DNA from 2 places in the Psychrobacter sp. GW64-MNA-CIBAN-0177 genome. Region 2 is predicted to be linked to the other one. Evidence: predicted binding sites of a transcription regulator. Region 2 holds the regulator's gene; the other holds the start of a gene.

Region 1 (6,099 bases), on a different contig from region 2:
GCGCGGCCAGCGGCTACTTCGCTGCGCACAAATTCAGGGGTAATAATAGTTGGCGTGTTGGCACCAAAGTTCTCGCCATCATGTTGGCGCATATCGGTCAGTTCGTGCTGCTTTTGCGTTTCACGAATGGCGATGTATTCCATTTCAGGCGTAATAATGCCGCGACGGGCATAGTACATTTGCGTGACGTTCTTTCCTGCTAATGCACGGCGTGGTTTGTCGATATGGGCGAATCTAAGATTGGCGGTACTGATATCGCGGGCGCGCGCCAGTCCGTAAGAGCTCGACAATCCGTTCAATTGTTCGGTATCACCGCGCTCAGCAATCCAGCCTTCGCGTAGCTTTGGTAAGCCTTTCGTCAAATCGATCTCGACATTAGGATCGGTGTAAACGCCAGAAGTGTCATAAACATAAAAAGGTGGGTTTTGTTCCCAATCGGTTTCAGGCACGCCTTGTATCGGAGTAGGGTCAAGGGTGATTTCGCGCATCGGTACTTGAATGTCAGGACGTGAGCCCTCGATATAGACTTTTCTAGAAGCGGGAAGGACACGGTGTAGGTCGCGCGCGTCTTCTTCAAAGCGGGCATCATTGGCGGTACGGTGAGCAGGGGTTTTGAGGGCATCGGCTTTTTTATCCGCTTTACTGTCAGTTGTTTGACTAGCATTGGCAGTAAGAGGGGCGTCAGTAGCTGGGATGTGGGTTTGGGCTGTTTGTAAATCTGAAGTAGTCATATGCTGTCCTAGCGTGTTGGTTTTTGAATAAAAGCAACACCGCCAGTAGCTGCGGGGATTGGCCTATATGATACGGACAAATTCAATCGTAAAACAAACCTGCTAGCGCTATCAAACCTAAACGTAGTCAGTGATCTTTAGCTGATTGATGGACGCGACTGATTATTAAAGCGCTATATCCGCATAACAATGCTAGTAGATAGTGGCGATAATAAAAAGGCATTTCTGCGCGCCCTTTGTACTTATATAACATAGGCTTGAGACTTCCCTGCGTCGGTACTAACCGCATCAGGTTCAGCGGGTGATCTCTCAGCGAATGTATCAAAAGGCTTATGAAATAAGCTCGTAATACACCGCACCCCGAGTCTGTCAGTGTTGTAAATCCCCTTCATACTAGCAAAATTCTGCGCGCGCGGCTAATGATATTTGGCTATACGTATCTCGTTTCAACTCTATATTTTATGGCTTTATAAACGCAGCTGGCTAATATCGCCCAACAACGTGACTCAAATTAATTGACTGTCAGGTCCTCAAATGAGACTTTTTTAACACGACTGAAATATTAAAAAGGTTGTCATCAAACTGTCATAAAGATTTGACAAGATAGCACGCATGTCACAAACAAACCTTTTTCATATCGTTGTCAAACTTTAGGAGCCTTACATGCGTTATTCGTTATTAGCAGTAGCCGTTAGTTGTACATTAATGCTCACGGCATGTAATAAATCAACCGACACGGCAGAGCCCACTGCTGATACTAGCAGTAGCGCTGTTACCACGGCTGAAACCACCTCTCAAACAGCCTCTTCTGCTACCACAGGTTTTAAATCTGCTGAAAATATCGCCATGAATATCACGGGTGCAGGTGCATCATTCCCGCAGCCTATCTATGCCAAATGGTCATACGACTATAACGCTGCCACTGGTGGCCAAGTCAACTATCAATCGATTGGCTCATCTGGTGGTATCAAACAAATTCAATCAAAAACCGTTGACTTTGGTGCTTCTGATGCACCGATGACGCCTGAAGAGCTTGAAGAGTCTGGCCTTATTCAGTTTCCAACCGTTATTGGTGGCGTCGTGCCAATCGTCAACATCGATGGTATAGAGCCGGGCGCATTGAAGCTAGACGGTACAACCTTAGCAGATATCTATTTGGGCAAAATCAGTAAATGGAATGACCCAGCTATCAAAGCCATGAACCCAGATCTGACTTTGCCAGATGCGGCAATCACGACGGTATTCCGCTCAGACGGTTCAGGTACGACTTTTAACTTTACGGACTATCTGGCCAAAGTCTCACCAGATTGGAAAGACACGGTTGGTGTTGATAAAACAGTCAAATGGCCGACCTCTGCGACTGGTGCAGGCGGTAAAGGTAACGAAGGGGTTTCAAGCTACGTCAACCGTATGAAAAACTCTATCGGCTATGTTGAGTATGCTTACGCTAAGCAAAACAAAATGTCACATACGGCATTGAAAAATGCAGCTGGCAACATCGTGCAACCATCAGCTGAGACCTTTGCTGCGGCAGGTGATATTGATTGGTCACAGCAAGAAGGCTTTTATAAAGTCATCACCAACTCTGAGACTGACCAAGCATGGCCTATCGCTGCTGCCACCTTTATCTTAGTCCATAAGCAACCAGAGAATCCTCAGCAAGTTGCTGGCGTGTTGAACTTCTTTGACTGGGCTTATAGCCAAGGTGATGATGATGCCATGGCACTAGACTATGTACCATTCTCTGACACGGCAGTGGCCTTGTTCAAAGCAAAATGGAACGACGTAAAAGGTAGCGATGGACAGCCTGTCTATAAACCTGCTCAGTAATTCGATAGTCATTATTTAATAACGATCGAATTACCCTTTCAAACAACTATTCTCCGGTAGTTGTTTGAAAGGTTTTATCACAGCGAATTTAATCGCAAAGCCAATGATATTTATAGCTTCTGATACTTATATCTGCTGAGTTTGTTGTGATAAAACCTGATAAACACACTCATTTTTTAATCTTATCCTATTGAATGCTGAGACACTTATGACAGACTTAAGGTCCCAACTGGCTAAACAAAAACGTTACGATGCTTTATTCGTTAACTCCACCAAAGCATTTGCCATACTGGTATTGATGTCTCTAGGTGGTATTTTAGTGTCGTTAATTGTCGGGGCTTGGCCAAGTATTCAAGAGTTTGGTCTAGGTTTTTATACCAGCAATAACTGGGATACGGTCGCCAATGAATATGGTGCACTTGCACCCATCTATGGCACCTTAGTGACCTCATTTATCGCCATTCTGATAGCCGTGCCAGTGAGCTTTGGCATTGCCATATTTTTGACCGAAATGTGTCCTGCTTTTCTAAAAAAACCACTTGGTATCGCCATTGAGTTATTGGCTGGTATCCCCTCTATCATTTATGGTATGTGGGGCTTGTTCGTCTTCGCGCCGTTTTTTGGCGATCACATCCAACCATGGTTTATTGAACACGTCGGCCCTTTACCGATTATCGGTAAACTGTTTGAAGGCGCACCGATGGGACTGGGTATGTTCACAGCGTCCTTGGTGCTTGCCATCATGATTATTCCCTTTATCGCTGCCACCATGCGCGATGTTTTTTCCGTCGTGCCAGACTTATTAAAAGAATCCGCTTATGGCATGGGTGCGACGACTTGGGAAGTCATGTTCAAGATTATTTTGCCGTATACCAAAGCTGGTGTGGTTGGTGGTGTTATTTTAGGACTGGGCCGCGCATTGGGCGAGACCATGGCGGTGACTTTCTTGATTGGTAATGCCTTTAATATCAGTCCAAGCCTGTTTACCTCTGGGGTTACGATTACCTCAGCGCTGGCCAATGAATTTGCCGAAGCCTCTAGTGAGCTACATCTGGCATCGTTGCTGCATCTGGGCTTAATATTATTTGTGATTACTTTTATAGTGTTGTCCATAGCGAAGCTTATGCTCATGCGCATGGATCATAAAGCAGGCAATCGCTAAGCCAACGTTGTATCAGCACGATAGAGATTAATGTTGTCTAAAAAGATTATCTAAAAAGGCTATCTAAAAAGATATGGGAAACGAATGTTATGCCTAACCCTGCTATCAATGCTACTAGCGCATTACCGGTAAAGACAAGCTTTGAGGCACGTTATAACAAAAGCCTTTATAACAAGCGTCGTCGTCTGAATAAGCTTGGTCTAGGCTTTGCGTTGTCGGCGATGGCGTTTGGCTTATTTTGGCTATTATGGATTTTACTGACCCTGTTCGTTGAAGGTTTTCAAGGATTGGTACAGTTGCCAGTATTTACGGCTGATACCCCACCACCGATGAGCGCAGGTGGTCTACGCAATGCCATTGTCGGCTCAATCATGTTGGCATTTTCAGGACTGTTTATCGGTGCGCCCATTGGCCTGATGACCGGTATTTATTTATCAGAATTTTCTCAAGGCAGTATGCTGGGCAAAGTCACCCGATTTTTAAATGATATTTTGCTATCAGCACCCTCGATTGTGATTGGTCTCTTTATTTATGCGCTGATGGTCAAAGGCAATAATTTTTCTGGTTGGGCAGGCGCGTTGGCGTTGGCATTAATCGTCATCCCTGTGGTCGTACGCACCACAGAAAACATGCTTAACTTAGTGCCTAATAGTATTCGTGAAGCGGCCTATGCATTGGGTACACCAAAGTGGCAACTGGTGACCAAAGTTACGATTAAAGCGGCCAAAGCGGGATTGACCACAGGCGTATTGTTAGCCTTTGCCAGAATTACCGGTGAGACTGCACCATTATTATTCACTGCGTTGAATAATCAATACTTCAGTACCGATATGGGTAAACCTATTGCTAATTTGCCCAACACCATTTATCAGTTTGCGATGAGTCCCTATGACAACTGGCATACCTTGGCATGGTCGGCGGCCTTACTGATTACCTTGTCGGTATTGATATTGAATGTTTTGGCACGGTTTATTGGCAATCGGGGTCACAGTAAATAACAGCTACCAAAAAATCAGGCCTCGTCGGTTTTTACTTAAATTTATATCAAGTCAGGTTGGATACTATTATGAATGATGTCATCAATAAAGCGCCTAAAAAAACGGCGGTTAAAAAGTCTCATATCACTGAAGACAATCTATTAACCAACCCTTTATCGACCAGTGCACAAATGGCTCAGCCAAATGTGGCAAGCTTTAATAAGCAAACCCTGCATGATATTCCGCAGAATATGCCGCCAGCAAAGCTAGAAGTTCGAGATTTAAGTTTTTATTATGGGGATTTTAAAGCCCTTAAAAACATCGACATCGATATTCCGGATAAAAAGGTGACGGCGTTTATTGGGCCTTCAGGGTGTGGTAAATCAACGCTGCTGCGTACTTTTAACCGTATGTATGATTTGTATCCGGGCATGCACGCAGAAGGCAGTATCAACCTTGATGGCAAAAATATCTTAGGTAAAGACGTCGATGTTAACCTGCTACGCGCGCAGGTCGGTATGGTCTTTCAAAAGCCAACGCCATTCCCAATGTCGATATACGATAACGTCGCCTTTGGTGTGCGACTTTATGAAAAGTTAAGCAAAGCTGAGCTGGATAATCGCGTGGAATGGGCGCTAAAAAAATCGGCATTGTGGCCAGAAGTAAAAGACAAGCTAAAAGCGTCAGGCTTGTCTTTATCAGGCGGACAGCAGCAACGACTGTGTATCGCCCGTAGTGTTGCTACCAAGCCTGAAGTGCTGTTGCTTGATGAGCCAACCTCTGCATTGGATCCTATCTCAACGGGTGCAATCGAAGACCTGATTGAAGATTTAAAAAACGACTACACCATCGCTATCGTCACGCATAACATGCAGCAAGCGGCAAGGGTATCGGACTATACGGTCTATATGTATTTGGGCGATATGATTGAGATGGGCGAGACGGATCAGATATTTACCAAACCGGCGCAAAAAGCCACAGAAGATTATATTACCGGTCGTTATGGCTAAGCGCATTGATGATTAAGGTGGGCGACGCTTAGAGTCAGCAATATTGTCGCGTTTTTAGGATATTTTAACTATAGATAAGCTGCACTAATAATAAGACGCTGATAACAAGACGCTGATAACAAGCAAACAGGATGAGTACTTATTGTGAGCAATCATTCGAAGTTTTTAGCATTGACCGAAGTATATCGGCAGCTCGGGTTTGAGCACTCAAATCATGTGCGATTTAATAGGCATACGGTGTCATCAAAACCTAGATTTCAGGGAATACGTTCTATGCAAAATGACAAGCATATCTCCAAAAGTTTTGACCAAGATCTTGATGAAGCGATTCGACTGTTTCTGCATATGGGTGACAGCGCGGCCAATCAGGTCGCCAAGGCCATCCATGC
Region 2 (6,099 bases):
AAACAGCCTACCCAGTCCACTACCAGAGCAGCATCTAACCGATACTTGGGGCGCTGCGCGTAGCCAAGGGCGCTCTCATGAAGGCATTGATATTTTTGCACCTCGGGGCACACCAATACAATCGACCACGCAGGGCATCGTCCGCAAAGTCGGCGACAATGCGTTGGGGGGACGCGTGGTGGTGGTGGTTGGACCGGGCGGCGCAGGACATTATTACGCTCATCTAGAAGATTATGCCGACATCGCGCCCAATGACTGGGTCAATGCTGGCGATATCGTTGGCTATGTTGGCGACAGCGGTAATGCCAAAGGCACGCCGACCCACGTGCATTATGGTATTTATATCAATGGCAGCGCGGTTAACCCCTACCCACTTCTACAAAAAAATTAGGAGGTATGGGCAGAACGCACATACGCGGCTGGAAATACTGCACTAAAGGTCGAGCCTTTGCCTTCTACCGACTCTATCGTTAATTGCGCCTCATGTTGATATAAAACGTGCTTCACAATAGCCAAGCCTAAGCCCGTACCACCGCTAGCACGGCTACGTCCACTATCGATGCGATAAAAGCGTTCCGTCAAGCGCTCGATATGTTGGGGCGCAATACCGAGACCATCATCTTCAACAGCAAAGCGGCAGCCTTCCGCTGTTTTTGTCCAGCTGATAGCTATATTGCCACCCTTTGGCGTGTATTTGATGGCATTAATGACCAAATTGGATAAGGCACTCGTTAAGTACATCTGTGATCCGTATAACCCATCGTAAGTGTCTATCTGCAAATGAATAGTATGATTATATTCTTGGTTATACGCTTGCGCATCATCATAGATATGCGTCAGTAACTTGGTCATATCAATGTCATTAAGCTCGTGCGTCTCTTCGATTTCGATACGAGACAACAGCAGTAAGTCATTTACAATCCGATTCATACGGGCAGTCTGCTGAGTCATTAGCTCAAAGCCACGTCGCCACTGCGGTGGCATATCTTCCTGCTCGGAAAAATTTTCTAAATATCCCATCAACACAGTCAATGGCGTGCGCAGCTCATGCGAGACATTGGCGACAAAATCACGACGCATTTCCTCCAAATGCTGCAAGCGGGTCACATCATAAATGATCAGTAATTTTTCATCATCGAAAGGCGTAAGCTCACACTTTAGATAACGTTTAGGGTCTCGCCATGACACCATGTGCACACCATCGCTCGGTGGGGTGATAGCCTGATAGTACTGGCGAAATTCTGGTATGGTGATAAAGTCAAAAATACTCTGACCTTTATCAGTTGCCTGCAATAACAACAAGTCTTCCGCTGCCTGATTCCACCATTCCAAACCATCTTCATCATTGAGCAAAATAACCGCATCCCGTAACGCTCGTAAGGCGCTGCGGATTTTTTTAAGTTGATCCGTTGTATTGTGCTGGGCAACTTGCGCTTGCTCACCCTGTTGCTCATTTTCTATCGGCATCATAGGCATTATCGGTGTTGTCATCGTCATTTATCATCCCTACCACTAGATACTGTGTTTCTTTACGCTTACCAAGACATTTTCTGCGGCTGATTAAATGGATTCAATCAAGCTAGAAAACCGATACCCAGTACCGCGTACCGTTTGTATCAGCGTAGCACAATCATAAGGCTGCAGTAATTTACGTAAGCGCCGAATATGTACATCAATCGTCCGGTCTTCAATATAGACATTGCCGCCCCAAACCTGATCTAGCAGCTGTGTCCGCGTATAAGCACGCTCTGGATGACTCATAAAAAATGCCAACAATCGATACTCTGTCGGACCGATATCGATGAGCTGACCCGCTGCCGTCACGCGCTGGCTTTTAGGATCTAAGCTAAGCTTGCCGATTTCGATAGGCTTATCAGCGCTGAGTGCACTACTACGACGTAGCACCGCCTTGATTCTTGAGATTAGCTCACGTGTTGAAAAAGGCTTGGTCATATAGTCATCAGCCCCAGCATCGAGCCCATGAACCTTACTGTCTTCTTCACTTTTGGCAGTCAGCATAATGACCGGTATCTCGGCGAGCGAATCGTCGTTTTTGAGCATCCGGCAAAAATCAATGCCGCTTTTTTCACCGTTCAGCATCCAATCTAATAGTATCAGCGCCGGACGGTGATCAACCACTTGCTGATGCGCCTCTGCTACGTCCGCAGCGTGCAGGCTATCAAAGCCAGCCATCTCTAAGGTCATCGCAATCATTTCACGAATCGCAGGCTCATCCTCAACGATCAAAATTTGCTCATTATACATACGGCAGCCTTGTTATTAGATTTTAAGATTCAAAAATTTAGCGCACCAAAACTCAAATTAGGAAAATTAACATAAAGAAATTAAGATACAAAAAAGGCAATACACAGTCACCAGTTTCTACTTATTAAACGGGTTAATTATGACAGCTTCATGACAACGGCTTTCTAGACTTCTAATAAAAAGTTTAGTGGCCCATCATTGACGCTTGCCACTTGCATATCAGCACCAAATTGACCAGTGGCAACATTGTGATGCTGAGTTTTAGCATAAGTAATCATTTGCTCAAACAACATTTGAGCAGCATTAGGTGCCATCGCGCCACCAAAATCAGGGCGACGACCCTTGTCTGTTTTTGCCATCAAGGTAAATTGCGACACCAATAATAGCCCGCCACCGACCTGTTGCACATTTTTATCCAGTTTACCGACCTTGGCAGGATCGTCATGATTTTCAAATATGCGATAGGTCAGAATTTTATCAATCATGCGCTGGGCAGTTTGCAGGCTATCATCATGCCCCAAGCCAATATACGCCAACACCCCATGCTCGATGGCACCGATATTTTGTGCATCGACGCTGACACTGGCACAGTGAACCCGTTGTATAAGCGCTTTCATTTAGAGCCTTTTTTATTTATAAATGTCTGACAGATTATGGTCATACAATACTCTGCTGTCCATGATAAAATACCGCCATTGATTTGCTTATTAATTATTACATCAAACCCTATCTTGGTAGCCCGATTATGAATTTATTTACTACCCTTCAACAATTTGTCCCGCAGCAGCAGCTGAGTAAAGTCGCTGGGCGTCTAGCCGCCAGCCGTCATCCGTATGTCAAACGTGCCTTTATTCGTAGTTTTGCCAAGGCTTACGGCGTCAGCTTAGGTGAGTATGAGCGTCAGAGCTTTAATGCTTATGAGAGTTTTAATGACTTCTTTACCCGTGAGCTCAAAAAAAACGCCCGTATCATCGATAGCAGCGTAAACGGTATTGTCAGTCCTGCCGATGGTATCATCTCGCAGCTAGGACAGATTGAAGACCATAAATTGCTGCAAGCCAAAGGTCGTCATTATGACGTTGGTCAATTACTGGCCAATAGCGAAGATGGCAGCTATTTCGCTGATGGTAGCTTTGCGACCGTGTATCTAGCGCCCAGCAATTATCACCGCGTTCATATGCCTTTTGATGGTACCTTGACCAAGACCCGCTATGTACCGGGTACGCTGTTTTCGGTCAATAATACCACAGCCGCTAACGTGCCTGATTTGTTTGCCCGTAATGAGCGCTTGGTCTGTTTATTTGATACAAAATATGGCAAAGCGGCCGTGGTAATGGTTGGCGCTATGATTGTCGCTGGTATCGAAACCGTCGCTACCGGAAAAATCAGCCGCACTGAGGACATCCAAGAAGCAGATCACGACATGAGCTTTGAGAAAGGCGATGAGCTTGGACGCTTTTATTTAGGTTCAACGGCGATTGTCGTCTTACCAAAAGCCGCAAAAGCGGATTGGCAGGACAGCATGAAAGCCAATAGCGTGGTAAAAATGGGACAGCTATTGGGTGAGGCAAAAACTCAGCAAGCTTAGTTTTTAAGAAAATCATAGTACTAAAAAGCCCAGTTAAACGTAGATGATGACGTTTAACTGGGCTTTTTAATGGCTGTTAGTTTGTACTACTTCTATTTTGTATTGCCTATTTTTACTACTTTGGGCTACCCTGTGCAAAGGCCTTTATCAATATCGAAAGTGTTTGTGTATAGGATAAGCATAAAGGATGTTTTCTTCTTGCGTACCACGGCCAATATTATGAATAATCAGCGGCGCACCATCAGCAGCTGCTTTGTCTGAGACGATACCTATATGCGGCAAACCGCCGTTTGGCAAGCGCCACGTTACAATATCTCCGGCTTTAAAGCTGTCTTTATCAGTCGTAGATAACGTTTTTCCATGACGCGCAAAAAACGTTTCAAGATTGGGCACACGTCGATGATCGATATTTTTGTCCGTTGACTTCAAGCCCCAAGTCTTTGGATAGGCGGACCAATTTCCTTTCATATCATGATTGACCAACTGCTGCAAATCCACATTTTGCAAACGATAAGCACGGACAATCACATCGGTACAGACACCGGTCTCTATTGCTACATCGCCACGCGGAAACTCCAATTTACGATAAGTAGGATCATAACTCACCGTAACACCGATCTGTTTTTTGGCATCGTGCGCCAATTTATCACCATCACTGATAGGAGCAAGCGCTTGCGCCATTTGCGCTAGTCCCAGCATGCTGACAAAGGCTAGAGATTTACACAATGTTTTATAGTTTTTAAATAAGCGCATGTAGCCTCTCTGTTATTATTGATACTATTCAATATAAAGGTTTTAGACAGCGTCAACCATGGTGAGTCAGTAAAAAGGTGACGCTGTTAAATGACAATACTATTGAATGACAAAGCTATTAAATGACCACACTATTAAATAAAAAGGCTATTAAATAAAAAGGCTAGCTGTCAAATCTGCTATCAATTTACTTATCAATCAGCCATCCTTGCTTAGTCGCATATTCAATCTGTTTTGCTATCCAATCATGGATACTCGGAAAGCTGTCTTTAATAAAGCCATGCGCGCCAGCAACTTGCGAGCGTGTAACGTTAGCATCAATCCAAGTTTTTCCATTGGTATTTATATTAAGCAAAAATGGTAACAAGCGATCAACTACTCTTAGCAGTTGGGTTTCTTTACTATCACCTGTTTCCTGCTCTTCCCAAATCTCACTTAAATCAGCAATCCCATTTCCACGCTCATTTTGCAATCTAACAATTCCCGCACGTTCTTCAACATGCGCATCAACTCGCGTATCGGCGTATAAAAAAGTATCGCCGGCATCAATCTCGCCTAAATCATGTATTAGTGCCATCTTGAGCAATTTCTCATGATTGACATCCAGCTCAAACAAATCAGCGATTGACCAACACGCCATCGCCAAATGCCAAGAATGCTCGGCAGAGTTTTCTAAACGGGTCGTACCCGTCACATAGCTGCGCCGATTAACACGTTTAAGCGCATCAAGCTCTAATAAAAAATGGGTCACGTCATCAATACCGATGTTGGAGGGAATCTTCGGGTTGGGTACTGGGGTCTGCTTGGTTGATAATATGGCGTTTTCTGACATGGCTTTCTCTCATTTAAACGGTGAATGGTTAACGCTGTATCCGAATCTAATCTTTACGCAAAAGTAATTATTGTAGTCGACATTTTGCGCGTACTGCTAACCATCTAAATTTTTGCAGGGGTAATAATAGCAAGTGTCTTAATTTTTTATTGTTTAAGATTCAACTAATGCTCATAATAAGTCAGCAGGCAGATTGTAAAACAATTTATAAGAACCTGCACCAGACAAGGATATGTCGATGCCACCCACCACTGACGCTGCAACGCGTGCCACTTTACCACTTGCTACGGCACCACCTTTTAAGAAAAAACCGCCTAATAAATGGCTTATTATCGCAGGATTCTCTCTTTTACTTGGGGTCAATCAGTTTTTATGGCTGACCTTTGCGACCATCGTAATTAGCACCGAGGCACATTTCGGCGTTAATGAGTTTTTCGCCAATTTATTAACTTTGATGTTCCCTATCGTTTTTGTGTTGCTTGCCATCCATTCAGGCAAGGTGCTCGATAACATTGGCTATAAAAAAATCGTAAGCATAGCCGCGCTGCTTATGCTGATAGGCTCAATCATACGCTGGTTGGGCGCTGATCATTATTGGCTAGTATTTGCAGGGCAATTGCTTATCGCCATCGCTCAGCCGTATATTACCAATGCCATTAAT

Evidence for each region. The regulator PhoB, encoded in region 2, activates phosphate uptake and scavenging genes when phosphate is short. The targets are predictions, from matches to a motif close to TGTCATNAANCTGTCATAA.
Region 1: pstS (phosphate ABC transporter substrate-binding protein PstS) is a predicted target of PhoB. The motif match lies at 1,304-1,322, and genes of this name have one in related genera.

What each region holds. Positions count from the first base shown of each region.
Region 1 covers NZ_JBEOOY010000004.1:82,182-88,280, reverse strand. The annotation lists gene thiC (phosphomethylpyrimidine synthase ThiC) at 1-731, opposite strand, end outside; TPP riboswitch at 980-1,104, opposite strand; gene pstS (phosphate ABC transporter substrate-binding protein PstS) at 1,395-2,561, shown strand; gene pstC (phosphate ABC transporter permease subunit PstC) at 2,770-3,723, shown strand; gene pstA (phosphate ABC transporter permease PstA) at 3,813-4,721, shown strand; gene pstB (phosphate ABC transporter ATP-binding protein PstB) at 4,778-5,710, shown strand; gene phoU (phosphate signaling complex protein PhoU) at 5,984-6,099, shown strand, end outside.
Region 2 covers NZ_JBEOOY010000018.1:14,491-20,589, forward strand. The annotation lists gene AAEY79_RS10855 (M23 family metallopeptidase) at 1-391, shown strand, start outside; gene phoR (phosphate regulon sensor histidine kinase PhoR) at 388-1,497, opposite strand; gene phoB (phosphate regulon transcriptional regulator PhoB) at 1,561-2,265, opposite strand; gene dtd (D-aminoacyl-tRNA deacylase) at 2,430-2,882, opposite strand; gene asd (archaetidylserine decarboxylase) at 3,011-3,853, shown strand; gene AAEY79_RS10880 (DUF1287 domain-containing protein) at 4,001-4,606, opposite strand; gene AAEY79_RS10885 (HD family hydrolase) at 4,794-5,438, opposite strand; gene AAEY79_RS10890 (MFS transporter) at 5,677-6,099, shown strand, end outside.